Regions from separate parts of the Peribacillus sp. B-H-3 genome, predicted to be linked through region 2. Evidence: riboswitches for the same ligand, from Rfam matches in the RefSeq annotation. Region 2 holds a riboswitch; each other region holds the start of a gene.
What was found. A riboswitch is a leader RNA that binds a small molecule or an ion and turns the genes downstream of it on or off. The one in region 2 is predicted to bind S-adenosylmethionine.
Positions count from the first base shown of each region.

Region 1: it holds a riboswitch for S-adenosylmethionine, as region 2 does, so the genes downstream of both, ACN6MY_RS06905 (phosphoadenylyl-sulfate reductase) here and ACN6MY_RS22490 (O-acetylhomoserine aminocarboxypropyltransferase/cysteine synthase family protein) in region 2, are expected to answer to the same signal.
Region 3: it holds a riboswitch for S-adenosylmethionine, as region 2 does, so the genes downstream of both, ACN6MY_RS15815 (bifunctional homocysteine S-methyltransferase/methylenetetrahydrofolate reductase) here and ACN6MY_RS22490 (O-acetylhomoserine aminocarboxypropyltransferase/cysteine synthase family protein) in region 2, are expected to answer to the same signal.
Region 4: it holds a riboswitch for S-adenosylmethionine, as region 2 does, so the genes downstream of both, ACN6MY_RS03200 (methionine ABC transporter ATP-binding protein) here and ACN6MY_RS22490 (O-acetylhomoserine aminocarboxypropyltransferase/cysteine synthase family protein) in region 2, are expected to answer to the same signal.

Region 1 is NZ_CP183879.1:1,398,084-1,402,532, reverse strand. Features, by position in the region: gene sat (sulfate adenylyltransferase) at 1-600, opposite strand, end outside; gene ACN6MY_RS06905 (phosphoadenylyl-sulfate reductase) at 648-1,367, opposite strand; SAM riboswitch class I at 1,556-1,662, opposite strand; gene ACN6MY_RS06900 (DUF2515 family protein) at 1,863-2,966, shown strand; gene ACN6MY_RS06895 (MFS transporter) at 3,043-4,311, opposite strand.
Region 2 is NZ_CP183879.1:4,502,846-4,507,294, reverse strand. Features, by position in the region: gene ACN6MY_RS22515 (arsenate reductase family protein) at 43-399, shown strand; gene gcvH (glycine cleavage system protein GcvH) at 482-865, shown strand; gene ACN6MY_RS22505 (toprim domain-containing protein) at 1,302-1,664, shown strand; gene ACN6MY_RS22500 (thioredoxin family protein) at 1,670-1,975, shown strand; gene ACN6MY_RS22495 (hypothetical protein) at 2,134-2,565, shown strand; SAM riboswitch class I at 2,913-3,017, shown strand; gene ACN6MY_RS22490 (O-acetylhomoserine aminocarboxypropyltransferase/cysteine synthase family protein) at 3,135-4,448, shown strand.
Region 3 is NZ_CP183879.1:3,188,025-3,192,473, reverse strand. Features, by position in the region: gene ACN6MY_RS15825 (MOSC domain-containing protein) at 185-829, shown strand; gene ACN6MY_RS15820 (class I SAM-dependent methyltransferase) at 917-1,525, opposite strand; SAM riboswitch class I at 1,811-1,911, shown strand; gene ACN6MY_RS15815 (bifunctional homocysteine S-methyltransferase/methylenetetrahydrofolate reductase) at 2,140-3,984, shown strand; gene metH (methionine synthase) at 3,977-4,449, shown strand, end outside.
Region 4 is NZ_CP183879.1:665,167-669,615, reverse strand. Features, by position in the region: gene ACN6MY_RS03210 (MetQ/NlpA family ABC transporter substrate-binding protein) at 1-305, opposite strand, end outside; gene ACN6MY_RS03205 (methionine ABC transporter permease) at 302-970, opposite strand; gene ACN6MY_RS03200 (methionine ABC transporter ATP-binding protein) at 960-1,976, opposite strand; SAM riboswitch class I at 2,137-2,254, opposite strand; SAM riboswitch class I at 2,501-2,601, shown strand; gene ACN6MY_RS03195 (alpha/beta hydrolase) at 2,670-3,425, shown strand; gene ACN6MY_RS03190 (CsbD family protein) at 3,489-3,653, shown strand; gene ACN6MY_RS03185 (cytochrome c oxidase assembly protein) at 3,782-4,449, opposite strand, start outside.

The sequences.
Region 1 (4,449 bases), 1.6 Mb from region 2:
TTGAATATATTCATGGGCACGGTGGACCGGATTTCTTGTCTGGAAGCCTACAATTGTATTCCAGCCCTTTTCAGAAAAGATTTTCCTGGTTTCTTCCGGATCTCTGTAAAAATCCCTGAAACCCTTCCTTTCGACTCTTTTAGTCAGCTTTATTTCTCCGCCGATATAAATGTCCCCCCTGCTGTAAAGCTTTTGTACCCCGGGGTGTTCGCTGCTCTCAGTTCCATAGACACTTCTTGCTTCTTTGCTTTTATCAGGTTCATAAATATCAGCGACCATTATGGTGCCGTACGTGATGCCATCATGGACCAGCCTTGCTTCTTCTCCTTTTGACAGGCTTTGTGCTGTTTTCCTAGAAATGGGAAGAGTAATAGGAATGCTCCACACCGCTCCGTTCAAAAGACGCATATTTTCAACCACGGAATCATAATCCTTTTGTGTCAAAAATCCCTCAATCGGGCTGAAGCCCCCTGTTCCAATCAATTCAAGATCACTTAATGAAATAGCATCAAGCTCTATTTCTTTTTTTATATGTGCTGTATCATAATGGGGATTCCACTTATTGATTAGTGTTCCTCCATGCGGTATGCTTAGTGTCACGTTTTTTGGCCTCCCATTTTTTTCATGTATTCTATTTTCCATGTCTTTTATGAAGTATGGAGTCCGCACTCCGTTTTCCCGGTGGCCGACCATCTCCCTGACCTCAAATCATCTTCATTCACAGCAGCGGCCGTACACGTTTCACAGCCAATGCTTGGATAGCCTTTATCATGCAAAATGTTATATTGCAGATCATTTTTATGGGCATACCGCCAAACATCCTTCCATGTCCAATGAATGAGCGGGCATATTTTAACAGATCTGAACTTATTGTCTTTATTAAAGAACTGGGTATTCCTTCTGGATGGGGATTGTTCCCGCCTCAATCCTGAAATCCATGCAAGCGGCATAGAAAGGACTTCATTCAGGGGAATGATTTTTCTGAGTTCGCAGCATTTATCAGGCTCCCTTTTCCATAATTCAGCTCCATATTGTTCTGCCTGTTCTTCAAGCGTCAGTTCAGGCTTCTTCATTTCAATCTGTAGATTCGGGTACCTTTCACTTACCCTTTCAATTAATTGATACGTTTCCTCGAAATGCAGGCCGGTATCTAAGAAAACAATTTTTGCCCTATCCGTTATCTTTGAAATCAAATCGATCATAACAATACCTTCTATTCCGAAACTGCAGGCATATACCAATTCATCAGCATAGGTTTTATAGGCCCAATCTAAAACTTCAAGGGCTCCTTTCGTTTCACTGCCTGCTGGAAAATCAACAGGGGCATGTTCATCAAAATTCTGATACACCAATATGCTATTGCCCATAAACAGCCTCCTTTTATTGTTCATTCCTGATTTTTGAATAAAAAAAGGCAGCATTAACAGAACCCGCTAATACCGCCTCTAGTTGTCTAGTCAGCTGTCTTTTATTCATTTGTGATAACAGAGACTTTTTATAAAAAAAAATCTTTCGCTTTGGAAAGATTTTTACAGGCAATGTCATATAAACATATACCTTATCTCCCAAAATGCATCACATTTTGTTGGAATTGGCACCTTGCATGCTATGCAGGTTGCCGGACATCATCGGGCCAATTCCCTCAGTCTCTCTAGATAAGTTTGATTATTAAAAATAATAACACAACAGGAAGATATGTCAATAAGTTATCTCATTCATTTACTTGGATATTATTAATTATTTTCTTAAAAATATTACTATGCCGAAGGACGCCATTTTGGACCTTTCATTTTGCATTTCACATATATTGCATCATGCGTTAATTTTAAGGGGGAATTTACATTTTTCCGATAAAGACACTTTTGAATTATATCAAGGCTTCAGCCCAGAAAAAAAATGAAGCCTCAAAAAACCTGCTGAACCCCCAGACATTCACTGTGTTAAACACTCTTATAAAAAAAGAATTGGCTTTTCCTGCAGAAATCGATAAAGGCCTCCTGCCTCACGAAACAGCAATTGTAAGCAAGGTACGGGAAGAAACCAAACAAGCGAATCGGAATAACCTGACCCGAACGAACGCTTATCTTGATTGCTATGAAAGAAATCCGGAACTCCATTGGTCCCTGCTTGCCCATTTGGTATCCAGAAACGGCGGATATCATATGACAGATTTAAAAGGGGAGAGCATGAACCATCTTTTCGGCAAGGATGATCAGCAAATATTCTTCCGCTTTTTAGAGCATGCAAATGCAGCCATCTTTTCAGATGCCTATCCGCAGCTCCTGTTATATGAAATCTATAAAGAAAAACCCTTTAAGCTCAGGAAGCTTCTCAACATCTTTCATATTTCCCGATTTATGCATCCAATCTGGGAAATGTTCGCGGCAGAGAAAAATCCTCCCCTGCTCACTGCTGCCATGATAATAAATGAACAAAGGATGCTTGAAGATCGCATATTAAAGCGTACCAGCCATGGAGAAGTTCTTCAGAGAATTGATTTTCAGCTCCAGGAATTTTTAGGTTTCACTACAGTCATTTTTCCATTTTCCTATAAAAAAACGGCACCAAGCTCCCTGACCGGCCTCACAGTAAAACGCTTTGCCGATTTGTCCAATCGAATTATGACAGGCAAGAAGCTGTACGCAATCCTCTTTCAGTATCCTGAAATTCACAAAGGAATTTATCACTTTTCAAAGTCAATCCCTCATACAGGATCAAGAGCGGATTATTGGCCCTATATATTCGGGGAAAATAAGCAGCAAGGCAAAATTCACAGCCCCAGCTTAACGGAAGCATGGCCGGATGAACCGCTCCCGATTATTCCTATGCTTGACTGGTTTAAAAATGAGGACTGCATGGATGACCTTATAGAGCTGCCTGCCATGAAAAAACTGGACATAACAGAAACCGTGATAAATAACCTCCGCCAGCTGCAGCTAATCAATGAAATAAAGGCCATTATATAAAGCCCCGTACTGCACTTTTTAACATTTTTTGCATCAAAAGAAAATCCGTTTCCTTGATCAGGAAACGCAAAGTTTTTCAGGCATGGACTCCGGTTTGTAGTGGAGCATTTTTCTTTATGAACCTTGGCAAGATGATGCTGTAGAATATACCAACTAGGAACAGGCAGGATCCGACAAGCCAGAATAACGATTCAACTGTAATATATTTAGGATAAAAGCCTGCAATTAAAAGCAGGGTAACCGATTGGGCCATCATCATCAGGGGATTGACCCAGCCCTGTACCCTTCCCATCATCTTGGGATCAACAATGCTTGGCATCCATCCACCAATCGCTACATTGATCATTGGAAGAGATAAGGCTACCGCTCCAGAGCTGATTAAATATAGCATAGTGGAAGGAACTAACGCCCCCCATGCTGTTGCTGCCCCAGACAGCAATAAACCGAGCACCAGCATTTTATAAAGCTTCAACTTCTGTGCAAGCATGGAAGCAATTACACTGCCAGCCAGCACGCCTGCTCCAAACACAATTCCGAGAACGATGGAATACTCTTCATAATGATTAGGCTCCAATTTATACTTTAATATGAATACCTGCATAACTGAAAAGGCTCCATTGATAATGCCAAAAACGATGAACCCGCAAATCAGACTGACCAGCAGCTTGTTTTTAAGAATGTATAAAATCCCGACTTTAAAGTCACGCAGCACAAAAGAAAAATTCAAATCCCTCAACGAATGATATCCATTTGGAAGGCGCACTTCCTTGCTTAACCGACAGGACTTAATTAAAAACCCGCTTATAATAAAGCCCAGCACATCAATCAGGATGGCCCCGCGGATGCCAAAGTGCCAATAGCAGAAAATTCCAAGACCAGAGCCAAACAGCATGAACAAGCTTGAAACCATCTGGTTCAGCCCGGCTGCTGTCGTATAATCCTCAGGTGTTAATATCCCCTGAATAATGGCCGATTCTGCAGGAGAGAAAAAATTCCTGACTGCACTTCTTATGAACAACAGTGCGAATGTAAGCGGTATCCATTGAATGATTAATGAAATAATAAACAGCAGCGATATTCCTGCACATATCCAGTCGCAATAAAGCGCTACCTTTTGGCGGTCCAGACGGTCAGCTGCAACACCTACCATGAAGAAAACCGCCAGTGTAGGCAGAGAAAACATCAGCTCCGTTATCGTCGCATAAACCGGCTGATTGGAGTAGCGGTGAAGCAAATAAAACATAAACGCAGTAAGGCCAATCGTACCGCCCATTTGTGATGTAAAGGCGGCAAAGAATAGCTTTGTAAAATTTCTTTCGCGGAATACACTTGCCATTTTATTCATATTAAACCTGCCTCTTCTTTAATTTATTAACATAATTATACAGAAAAGGTTTATTTTAATATATAGCCTGCCGCTGGTTTTTCTCTCCACCCTGAGTCTGAGAAGAATGTCCTCATACAGCACTAGCAGTGGCTTAGA
Region 2 (4,449 bases):
TAATGCTTAAAAACGGGTATCCTATCGTTAGGTGGTGAAACCATGGGATTGATATTTTATTGGTATCCAAAATGCGGCACATGCAGAAATGCGAAAAAATGGCTGGATGATCATGAGGTTGCTTATGAAGCTGTCCATATAGCAGAAAATCCCCCTTCAAGGGAGCTGATTGAAGAGCTTTACCTGAAAAGCGGCTTGGAATTAAAGAAGTTTTTTAATACAAGCGGCCAAAAATACAGGGAGCTTGGTTTAAAAGACAAGCTTAAGGATGCTTCTGACTCAGAAAAGCTGGATATTCTGGCCTCGGACGGAATGCTGCTGAAAAGGCCGATTGCTTCAGACGGAAATCAAGTGACAGTCGGGTTCAATGAACAGGAATACCAAAAGATTTGGCAATAGAAGAAGTTTTTTGCACCAAATCAGAGAAATCTATTTTATACTATAATAGATCATAATTTTACATACCTTGGAGGGATATACCATGGCAACACCAAAGGATCTTCGTTATTCAGAGGAACACGAGTGGGTAAAAACAGAAGGCGACAAAGTCCGCGTTGGCATTACACATTTTGCACAATCAGAATTGGGCGATATCGTTTTTGTTGAGCTTCCTGAAGTGGGAGACGAGCTGAAAGCAGATGAGCCATTCGGCAGCGTAGAGTCTGTTAAAACGGTTTCTGAGCTTTATGCGCCAATCAGCGGTAAAGTGGTAGAAGTCAATGAAGAGCTAAATGACAACCCTGAGTATGTAAATGATTCACCTTATGAAAAGGCATGGATGGTTGTTATTGAGCCTTCTGACAGCAGTGAAGTGGAAAGCCTTATGACTTCTGAGCAGTATGATGAAATGACAAACGAAGGATAATGCATGACGGGAAGGCTTCTTGCCTTCTCTATTTTTTTACAGTGCTTTTTTCGTAAACGTTGCGGCAATGGAACAAGGTGGCTGATTTCCGCTCCAGGATGCTCGCTTTCCGGGGGGCTCACCTGTTCCGCTAATCCCGCAGGAGTCTCGCACTAAACGCACCAATCAAACTGACTTAACACGGGGATCGCCTCACAGAACTTATTGGAAAACAACAATCTTTAAGAAAAGAGCCTTTTACAAAGAAAGCACTTTGGACACTTTTTTTCTGTTTTGGGTTATTATATGAACAGGGTACGCATTTCTGTCCCGTATGGGGGCAGTGAATTTTAGAAACCCTGCCTGAAAGCCCGATTCGTTCAACTGATCATCAGCGGGGATGAGAGAGCCCTCTGCTGATGGAAGGTTCACTTTATCCTTTAGCGGCGGTGATTGCATGGAATTCGGACAACCTGATAAAGTAATTATTGTAGAGGGAACTTCAGATAAAAGAAAAGTGAAAAGTGTATTGAAGGAAGAAGTGGAAATCATCTGCACCAACGGCACCATTTCAATTACAAGGCTTGATGAACTTGTTGATGAACTGGCTGAGAAAGATGTTTATATTTTAGTGGATGCTGATGAATCAGGGGAAAAGCTGCGCAAACAGTTTAAAAAAGAAATGCCAGAGGCTTACCATCTTTATATAGACCGAATGTATAAAGAAGTTGCTGCTTCGCCGATGAATCATATTGCTACTGTTTTATTGGCAGCAGATATTGAGGTAAACCCCGTGTATTTAGAACAAAGGATGAATTAAGTAATATGCAAGAGTGGAATGAAGAACAGTTAAATACTTCCGTAAAATGGAATCGGACATTTTGTTTATACCTATACACTCCAATGTGCGGGACTTGCCAGGTTGCCTCGAAAATTCTTGCCGTTTCCCTGGAGCTTTTTCCGGATTTGGACTGCGGCAAAATGAATTTAAACTATATGGCGAATATTGCAGCTGAATATGAAGTAGAAAGTGTTCCCTGCTTATTGGTTTTTAAAGAAGGCAAGCTTGATAAAAAGATATACGCCTTTCATTCTGTCCCGTATATATACGATGTACTTAAAGAAATATAACAAACATCACCATTCTTGCCCAAACAGGCAAGAATTTTTTTTGTGCTGTTAAGCGAAAAGGTCAGAATGCTGCTTCTCGGCAATATTTTCATACAGTCAGGCCTTGTCTCCTTATCTCACTTTATATTTTGCTGACCGTTTTTTTTGTGTCCAATTCCATGATTGCTATTGCTCTCTCGGCAGGACAGGGAGCCGCGGCAGCAGCTATGCTTCTCGGATCAAGGTTTGTAAAACGCTTTGGAGAAGTTAAATCCGTTGTTATTCTGCAGCTGCTTTCCCTGCCTTTCTTATTGCTTAAAGCGTATACCCGTCAATTATGGATAGCGGCATCGCCTTTTTATTCCGGCAGGCTTTTAATGAATGCAGGAAACCCCATACAGATGTCTTTAATGATGTCACTTGCAGCAACCGTTCTAAAGGCTGGCAAATTCCATGAACCAGATGGGCCTTTAACCTGGGGTGGGCATTCATGGGTCCGGTATCTGCCTCTCTTGTCATATTATTGGGCAGCTATTGGGGATATGCAGCCGTATTTTCCATTACCGCAGGAATTTATTTGCTGGCAACAACCTTTTTCTTTATGTGTTTAAGTCTCTATCGAGCCAGTCCTCCTTCAATGGGGGCGTTAGTATGGAACCTGTATCTGCTGCATGACATGCTCCAGGGGCGATGCGGCTGATGTCAAAAGAATCCGGTACGCGATGATGGCTTCCCCCTTTTTCTTATTTCTTAGGAAATAAAGTCAAACTATCTGTTATTATCGGAGAATATGCAGCAAGGCTTTGAAATAATGTCGGCAAAGCAAGGAAAATGACAGTCTGTAGCGGAGTTAAATGGCAAGAGTAACAGGGGCAAATATGCCAAAATAAAATTTGACTATTTACATAAGGGTATGTTATATTTTTGATTAAGCAAAATTTTCTGATTAATTAACTGAATCTTATCAAGAGTGGCGGAGGGACTGGCCCATCGAAGCCCGGCAACCGGTATATATCATACACGGTGCTAATTCCAGCAGAGTATCGGCTCTGGCAGATAAGGAGAGATAAAGCAAAGCCTCTTCTTTTTGAAGAGGCTTTTTTGTTTCTCGTTAACCTTCCAGGAATGATTTCAGATGACTCAGAGCCATGAATTCATAAAAAGTTGGGGGAGAAGGAAAATGGCAGAAAACAAAAATTATCGTTTTGAAACCTTGAGCATTCACGGAGGGCTAAAGGAAGATGCTACAGGAGCCAGGGCATTGCCTATTTATCAAAGCAATGCATATTTGTTCAAAGATACAGATCATGCAGCCAATTTATTTGGACTGAAGGAACCGGGGTATATTTACACCAGAATCCATAATCCGACTGTTACTGCTTTTGAAGAAAGAGCGGCACTGCTCGAAGGCGGGATCGGGGCCCTTGCCGTATCAAGCGGAATGGCTGCAATCACACTGGCCATCTTGAATATTGCTTCAGCGGGAGATGAAATTGTATCAGCTTCAACTTTATATGGAGGCACATATAACTTGTTCGCCAATACACTTCCGAGGTATGGAATCAAGGTTACCTTCGTAAAACCGGATGATCCGGAGAACTTCCGTAAAGCCATTACACCAAAGACTAAGGCAATATTCGGTGAAACGATCGGCAATCCAAGCCTTCGTGTACTAGATATTGAAAAAATAGCAGAAATTGCCCATGAAGCAGGAATTCCGCTTATTGTGGATAATACCTTTGCCACGCCTTATTTGTGCAAGCCAATTGAATATGGTGCTGATATTATTGTGCATTCTGCTACAAAATGGCTGCTAGGCAATGGAACTGTACTAGGGGGCATCATCGTGGATGGCGGGAAATTCGATTGGAATTCCCCTGATTTCCCAGGGTTTACGGAACCTGATCCAAGCTATGGAAATATCGTATACAGTGATGCTGCAGGCCCTGCTGCTTTTATAACGAAAGCACGTGTTCAATTACTAAGGGATCTAGGGCCGTCACTCAGTCCCCAAAGCGCCTTTCAATTCACTCTCGGGCTGGAAACCCTGCATGTAAGGATGAAAGAGCACGTATCCAATACCGGAAAAATCATTGATTATTTAGAAAACCATCCGGCCGTAACATGGGTGTCACACCCGGGGCATAGAGATCACCCTGATAGGAAGCTGGCAGATAAATACCTTCCAAGAGGAGCAGGGGCCATTGTCATTTTTGGGATTGAAGGCGGAAGAGAAGCAGGAGCCAAGCTGATTAACTCCATCCAGCTATGGTCACATGTAGCAAATGTTGGAGACGCAAAAAGCTTAATCATCCATCCTGCCAGCACAACCCATCAGCAGTTAAATAAAGACGAACTGATTCAATCTGGTGTAAGCGAGGATTTAGTCAGGCTGTCAATCGGCATTGAAAATGCAGACGATCTGATTGAAGACCTTGAACAGGCGATTGAACAGGCAACTGGCCTAGCGTCCTTGGCTGTGAAATCTTTATAAT
Region 3 (4,449 bases), 1.3 Mb from region 2:
TAGAATACCATAAGACCACTGCCCTGTCACGAATACACCATGAGCTGTATTTTAAGGCGGCAAGCTTTAGTATACTTACATAGAGGGGACTGCATATTAAAAAATCTCCAAAATCGGCTGCGATTCTATCGGATGTATTCACTAAAAGAGATGTGAGATGCTTACACAGAGAGGATGAAATATAATGTTAATGCAAGGGAGCATTGTATCGCTTCAAATAGGAAAACCGCAGGATGAGGTATTCAGCGGAATGAATATCAAAACAGCCATAAAAAAACTGAAAACAGAAAAAGCGCAACTCGGTGTAAATGGATTTTCCGGGGACGGAGTAGGCAATCCGGTGTACCATGGCGGACCTGAACGCGCTGTATGCTTTTACCCTGCAGAACACTATTCCCGATGGGAGGAAGAATTCCAGAAAACCATTACGATGCCTGCTTTTGGGGAAAATCTGACCGTTCATGGAATGAAGGAAGAAGAAGTATGCATCGGTGATATTTTCAGAATTGGCAGCAGTGCTGCAGTCCAGGTAACACAAGGAAGGGTGCCATGCTCCACGATTTCTTATTTCAATAAAGAACCTCAATTCTTAAAGCGCATTTTGGACACGTGCTATACAGGTTATTTTGCAAAAATGATTGATGCTGGCACAATCAATCAAAATGATGATATAACTTTACTGCACCGCGCACAAAAGCCAATTACCGTGTTAAAGGCATCCAGAATCCTTCTGCACCAGGAGGGAGGCTTGGCAGCCGCAGAGGAACTGATTTCCGCAGAAGGACTTGCAGAAGACTGGAAGAAAAAGCTGAAAAAAAGGCTTTCTTAATATTCCTCTAAGATAAAGTTTGTTTAAGGGACAAGAGCTCAGCGATTCCGTTAAAATCAGTGAGCTCTTATAACACCTTGAATTTTTTTAATTCTTTTTGCAATGGGCAGTAACACATACCGTTAATTGAGGGCGGATTTTCTTGAACTTAACAGAGATGCTGCGGAATCCGGCATGAAAGAGTGCTTGTTCAATTTCTATGGCATGAGACAGGGCTTTTTCCCGGGAAGCGTCTTCCTCTCTTGGCTGTACAGTGATGGCGATGGTTCCTCCATCCTTCATCAAATGGTGAATCCTGATTAATTCCTTCTTGGGATTTTTCCAAAGGGGATAGTTATTAACAGAAAAAACCTTGTCGTATCTGTATAAATCCTGTTTGAAATCTGACACATCCCCGCTGTATAGCTGAAGCCTTCCTTCTTCTGCATTTTTTGAATTTCTCTTTTCTGCTTCCTTAGTCATGGACACTGAGACATCAATTCCATCTATTTTCACATTATGGTGCCTGCGAAAAATTTCCTTTATCGCATATCCTGGCCCAAATCCAATCTCAAGAAGATAATCCCCGGGCTTTATATTCAATAGGTCAATGGTCCAGCGGTTAATCCTGCGGTTTTCGAACAGCATTATTTTTCCGGCAAGCCTTCCTAATAGTCCGTCTGGCCTGCGGAATTGCTTAGCTAAAATTTCAATCAAAAAAATGCCTCCTTTCTCCTTGCAATTATAGTTTTGTTATTCACTTCTGCAGCTTTTGGTAAACATGGTGCTGATTTTTTTAGTTTTTTTGTCTTTAATACTTCCCCTGATGTGCTCACAGGGATAGTAAGGTTAAGCGATGGCCAGAAGCAGAAAAGAGCAGGAGCGGGTATAGTGCCTGGTTTTTTAGAAGGATATACATACTATTTTCCATAAAGCCTTGAAATTGGCTGCTTAATCATGTAAATTAAATGTAATTAATTTTTTTGAATATTAAAATTACATATCTTATCGAGAGAGGTGGAGGGACTGGCCCCATGAAGCCTCAGCAACCGGCATATTGCCATGGTGCTAAATCCAGCAAGCAGAAGCTTGATAGATGAGGAGAATGTTTGAAACAGGCCTTCTTCCAAGAAGGCCTGTTTTTATTTTATTTTCGAAGACCATTGTTATGGTTCATTGCAAATTCCTGCACTTTATTATTGGAATGGATGGGCTTGATTCACGGGGGAGCAGCGCGTCCTCGGAAGTCTTCCAACCTTTAGCGGAGAGCAACAGCCAAGTATACAGTAAGCACTTATTAATTACACACAAATATTGAAAGAAGGTGTCATATGGATTTCCGGAGCGAGCTGAAAAAACGGGTGCTTATCGGGGAGGGAGCCATGGGAACATTGCTGTATTCCCATGGAATTGATCATTGCTATGAGGAGCTTAATTCTACTGAACCCGGCCAAATAGAAACTATTCACAGGGCCTATTTAGAAGCTGGGGCCGATATTCTGCAATCCAATACCTACGGTGCAAACTATCATAAACTGAAGCGGTACGGCCTTGAAGATGAAGTAAGCACCATTAATCGCAATGGAGTTGCAATCGCAAGGAAGGCCTCGGAAGGAAAAGCATTTGTATTTGGAACGATTGGGGCTTTGCGGAGCATAAGGAAAAATGATCTTAGCATGGAGGAGATAAAACGCAGCTTTCGTGAGCAGCTTTACAGTATTCTTATGGAAGGGCCTGATGGTCTGATTCTTGAAACTTTTTATGACCTCGAAGAGCTGGAAACCGTGCTGCCGATTGCCAGGAAAGAAACAGATCTTCCTATCATCTCCAATGTTACATTGCATGAAATTGGATACATGCAAAACGGCATTCATTTAAATGAAGCATTTCAAAGAATTGAACAGCTGGGTGCTGATGTTGCAGGCATAAACTGCAGGCTTGGACCGCATCATATGATCCGCTCCCTAGAAGAAGTTCCCCTTATGAAGAGCACGCCGATATCCGTTTATCCGAATGCAAGCCTCCCCGAATATATCGATGGCAGGCTGATATATGAAGCCGTGCCGGAATACTTTGGCTCAAGTGCCTTAAAGCTCAGGGAACAGGGGGCAGCAGTAATTGGCGGATGCTGCGGAACAACTCCACTTCATATTGCGGAAGTAAAAAAGAAGCTTGGCATTATCCCTCCTGTTACACAAAAAGAAATTAAGGCCAGAAAGATAGAAATCATCGAGATAACTGATGATAAAACACCAGCACTGCACCAGCTGGCTAAAAGAAAACGGACGGTTCTCGTTGAGCTTGACCCGCCAAAGAAGCTCGGAATTGAACCTTTTATGAATGGAGCTAAGGCACTTTTGGATGCAGGTGCTGATTCCGTTACCCTTGCTGACAACTCGCTCGCAACGCCGAGAATAAGCAATGCAGCTCTTGGTGTAATGCTGAAAAACCAGATGGGGGCCAATCCGCTGATACATCTGACCTGCAGGGACAGAAACCTGATTGGCCTGCAGTCTCATTTGATGGGACTCCAAACGCTGGGGCTGAATGAACTGCTTGTTGTGACTGGCGATCCGTCCAAAATTGGCGATTTTCCGGGAGCTACTTCTGTTTATGACCTTTCTTCTTTCGATTTGATCAGCCTCGTCAAGCAGTTCAATGAGGGTTTATCGTTTTCGGGGCAAAGCCTTGGGCAGCAATCCCATTTTAAAATTGCTGCAGCATTTAACCCTAACGTTAAGTATCTCGACAAAGCTGTACAAAGAATGGAAAAGAAAATTATCTGCGGCGCACAATCCTTCCTGACACAGCCGATTTATTCCGTAAACCAGATGGAAGAAGTATATGAAGCGACCAAACATCTTGATACACCTGTTTTTGCAGGCATCATGCCGCTGACAAGTGCCAGAAATGCTGAATTTATTCATAATGAAATACCGGGCATTACACTCCCGGATGATGTGCGCCGTGCCATGGCTGCTGCCGGCAGCAATCCGCTGCTTGCCAGGAATGAGGGGCTTGCCATTGCTAAATCTTTGGCAGATGCGGCGATGGCTAAGTTTCAAGGAATTTATTTAATTACTCCGTTTATGAGGTATGAAATGACAGCAATGCTGACTGAATATATCAGGAAGACGGATAGTATGAAAATGGCAGAGGTGACAGCATATGAGTGAAAATCTGATAGTAAGGCAGATGAAAAAGAAAATATTGATCCTGGACGGTGCAATGGGAACGATGATTCAAGCTGAAAACCTCACCGAAGCTGATTTTGGCGGTGAAGAGTATGATGGATGCAATGAATATCTTTCGCTTGCAGCCCCAGAGATTATTTTGTCCATTCATGAAGCTTATTTAAAAGCAGGGGCAGATATTATTGAAACCAACAGCTTTGGGGCTTCTAGCATTGTTTTGGAGGAATACGGGCTCGAAAGTATGGCTTATGAACTGAATAAAGCTTCAGCAAGGCTGGCAAGAGCAGCATGTGATAAATTTTCTACAGTCAGCTGGCCGCGGTTTGCGGCAGGCTCGATGGGTCCAACCACCAAAACCCTTTCCGTTACAGGCGGGACGGGTTTTGATGAATTATCTTCCTCTTATGAAGAGCAGGCAAGAGGTTTGCTGGACGGAGGGGCAGATCT
Region 4 (4,449 bases), 830 kb from region 2:
TCGAGGTTATGATCTTTTTTAAATTGATTCATATAAGTGATGGTCTGGAAAGAATTTAAATCAATGCTGCCATCATTTAAGGCTGTATTAGGCTGGACATAATCTGAAAAAGATACAATCTTCAGGTTGATTCCATCGTCTTTTACCTGTTTTTGGACAAGACTCCAAAGATCATTGTCGTCACCATTTATCCCTATTTTTATTGTGCGTGTGCCTCCATCCTTGGAAGCTGAATTTGATGAGCATGCTCCTAAAACCAATATCAAACTTGCCACTGCCGCGAAAATAATACTTAATCTTTTCATCCTCTTTTCCTCCTCACATATCTTGACCATGTATTTCCAAAGCTTTGAATAAGCTGAACGCTAACAATAAGCAATACGACTGTAATGACAATAACGACCGTGATAAAGCGCTGATAGCCATAAGTAATAGCCAGGTTCCCAAGACCCCCTGCACCTACTGCGCCCGCCGCTGCTGTCGAACCGATCAGCCCGATCGTTGCTGTAGTAAACGAAAGTATCAATGATGGCACTGCTTCTGGAATAATGAATTTAGTGATAATCTGCATTTTTGTGGCTCCCATTGCGTGAGCTGTTTCCAGGACTCCTTTATCCACCTCGAGCATGGAATTTTCAATCAGCCTTGCAAGATACGGGCCTACAAAAATGGACAAAGGTACAATCGCTGCAGCTACACCTATTGATGTCCCCGTCACAAGCCTTGTAAATGGAATAATAGCAACCAGAAGAATAATAAAGGGTACAGAACGGACTATATTCACAATGGTATTCAGGGCTAGAAAAACAGCCTTATTTTCCATGATATGTCCGGGTCTCGTGATCACAAGAATGATGCCTAATGGCAGTCCTATGATTGTTCCAAAAATGAATGATCCAAACACAGTGAGAAACGTCTCTTCACAAGCCTGGAAAAACTGGGGCCAGAAAAATTCCCAATTAAGCTCCATGCGCTTCGGCCTCCTTTATGTCGATTCCGCTATTCAAGATAAATTGAACGGCCTTATTTCTTTCCTCAATTTCCCCGTCAATCGCAATAAAAAGATTTCCGTATGGTTTTTCCTGCAGCTCTGTAATAGATCCATACAGGATGTTCAGATGAATATCAAACTGCTTGGAAACTTCCGATAGTAAAGGGCGTGCCGCTTTTTCTCCCAGAAAAACAAGACGGTAATAGGTCCCGCTTCTTATTTTTTTTGATAAATGAGGCGGTATTTCATTTTGCAGAACGGTATTAACGAAATTACGGGTAATTCTTTTCTGAGGATTAGTAAACACATCATAAACTGTCCCTTCTTCAACGATTTCCCCGTCGTCAATCACCGCCACCTTATCGCATAAATCACGAATCACACTCATTTCATGTGTAATCAGGACAATGGTAATACTGTAAGCTTTATTTACCTTTCTTAACAGTTCAAGAACATTTCTTGTTGTTTCTGGATCCAATGCGGATGTTGCTTCATCACAAAGCAGGATTTGGGGATCTGTCACAAGGGCCCTGGCGATTCCGACACGCTGTTTTTGTCCGCCAGACAGATGGCCCGGATAAACATTTTCCTTTCCGCTGAGTCCTACAAATTCAATGAGATTCATCACCTTTTTTTGAACATCCCGCTTCTTTTCCCCCTGGAGATATAGGGGCATTGCAATATTGTCAAAAACGGTTTTAGCAGAAAGCAGATTAAAATGCTGAAAAATCATCCCAATTTCCCTGCGTGTTTTCCTAAGTTCATTTTCATTCAATGACATCAAGTCCAATCCATCAATGCTGATTGTTCCTTCTGTCGGTTCCTCTAACCGATTAAGACATCTTATTAACGTGCTTTTTCCTGCTCCTGAAAATCCTATGATTCCAAATATATTCCCCTTATCTATTGTCAGAGAAATATTATTTAGTGCATGAATAGGGGTTTTTCCCTGATAAACCTTTGAAACATTTCTGATTTCAATCAATTCTAATTCCTCCTATGGCGCTTTTAACCTAGTATTCTCATAAGTTTAATCAGTTATATACATATAAGCCGCCCCTTTCATCAATCTTCCGGAAACGAAAAAACCCTTCTTTTATCCATGACAGATAAGAAGAAGGGTTTATATGTATAAGCCGATCTACTTCTTATCTTTCAAACCGATTGTACCGATTTGCAGGAATTAGCACGGTATTTGCAATAAGAAGCAAACCCGTTGCCGAGGTTTCGCAGGGCCAGTCCCTCCACCTCTCTGGATAAGTAATAGCATATTATTCAATTGTTTTTTAATTTGTAACTACAATATTATGTGGACTTATGGGATAAGTCAATATTTTTTTAAAATTCCCAATAAAAAATTTCCGTTTCGTCATTCTAGGTTATGTATTCAAAAAGAATTCAGAACAAGATTTTACAGATAAAAGAGGGAACGGTTGACGAAAAAAATCATATCGTGTTATTATAAAACCAAGTAAATTAATAAGAATAGTAAATTATAAACTTCATATACCATTATCACGAGTGAACGAGAGATCTGGCTCAATGACTTCACAGCAGCCTCATGAAAGGTGCTCCTACCAGCAAAGCATATTTGCTTTGGCTGATAAGATTTGTTTAAAAAACTTTCTTTGCAGCCGGGCAAGGAAAGTTTTTTATATTAGAAAGGAGTTTTTTCGCAATGTCATTTTCCCCTGTTATTCCTGGTGCTGAATCCTTTTTCCATCCCGGCAATTCTACAGGAATTTTAATTTGCCACGGTTTTAACGGGACTCCTCAGAGTGTTGAATATTTAGGGAGCCAGTTTGCCGAGAAGGGATATACCGTTTATGCACCCCGTTTAAAAGGGCACGGATCTGCTGCGAGCGACCTGAAAGCCTGTTCTTATCAGGATTGGATTCAAAACCTGGAAGACGCCTACTGCGTTCTTCAGCAAACCTGCAGGAGGGTTTATATCCTGGGGCAGTCCATGGGCGGGGCTCTGGCCATTGATTTGGCTTCGAAGACAAGCTGTGATGGCGTCATTACAGTTAACGCTGCTTTAAAGGTGCCGCAATATGAGCAATACCGAAAAGTCCAGTCCCCCCTTTTCGTCCCGGATGGCTCACCAGATATCAAGGATCCATCGGCAAAAGAAATCACCTATCCAGAAGTGCCGCTCCACTCAATTAAACAGCTGCTGTCGCTTATGGATCTGACTAGTGAAAACGTTAAAAAAACAACCTGTCCCCTGCTCTTGTTTTATTCGGTTGAAGACCATGTGGTTCCGGCAGAATGTTCATTTTATCTTTATGATCAGGCCGCTTCGCCTGAAAAAGAACTCATCGCTCTTAGGCAGTCTTACCATGTGGCCTCCCTTGATTATGATAAGGAACACATTATCAAAAATACGCTTCGCTTTATTGAAGAACATTCCAAGAAAGAAATGGCATCATAATTTTGTTTAACAGACTCCTCTGCGGGTAAATAACAAGTAAACCAATGAAGGAGGAAGATAAAGATGAGTGGTTTATCTGATAAAGTCAAAGGTACTGTAAATAAAGTAAAAGGTGAAGCCAAGGACCAAATGGGCAATGCCAGCGATGATAAAAGAATGCAGGGCGAAGGCAAGAAAGATAAGTTAAAAGGCGAAATCCAAGAAGGTATTGGCAAACTAAAGGATTAATACTAAACCATACACTAGGAAGCTGCAGAAAATCTGCAGCTTCCGTATTACGATAAAGAATAAAATTTCTATATGCGCACAGGTGTAAAAAGCAGCCCTCCATTTTTTTCGGAGGGCTGCTTTTTTTATTATATAAAGGAGTCTCCCTGCCTTACTGATGCAAATGCTTTAGGGCGTGCGCCTCTAAACCATTGCAGGCAAAAAATAAAAATCATGATGAGATCAATTGCATCCCCGCCATAGTACATGAGCATCCCCCCTGTTTTTGCCTGGGCTTCCCCTACACCAGCGGGTGGATATGCATAGATGTACTTTGATAAAATCCCGTGTCCACCGGACGCCAGCACCAATACTATCGCGCGATAAGCAAATGGGTATCGGCAGCTGACCAAATCCATATAAATCATGGAAACGGTGAAAAGATACCCGGCGATGAAGATGTGCATATGTATGACAACATACCATATCATATTCTCGTGCATTACATAGTATAAATTTGTCATGTAAAGCAGCCAGAGGCCGCCAATATTCAGGACAGCAGCCACAACGGGATGAAAAAACAGGTGTACGATTTTAATCTTCATAAGCCGTGTAAGCCTTCGGGCAAAAGAAATCTTGACTGTGCGCAGCAGAAGAGTCATAGGAGCTGACAGAGCAATGAGCAGAGGCGCAAGCATCCCAAGCAGGAGATGGGCAGTCATATGGCAGTTAAAATCAGTATGTGCCCGTTCTGCCAGAGGACCACTGACAGCAAAAATGGTACAAAAAACACCAAGAATCCAAAAGATACAGCGGC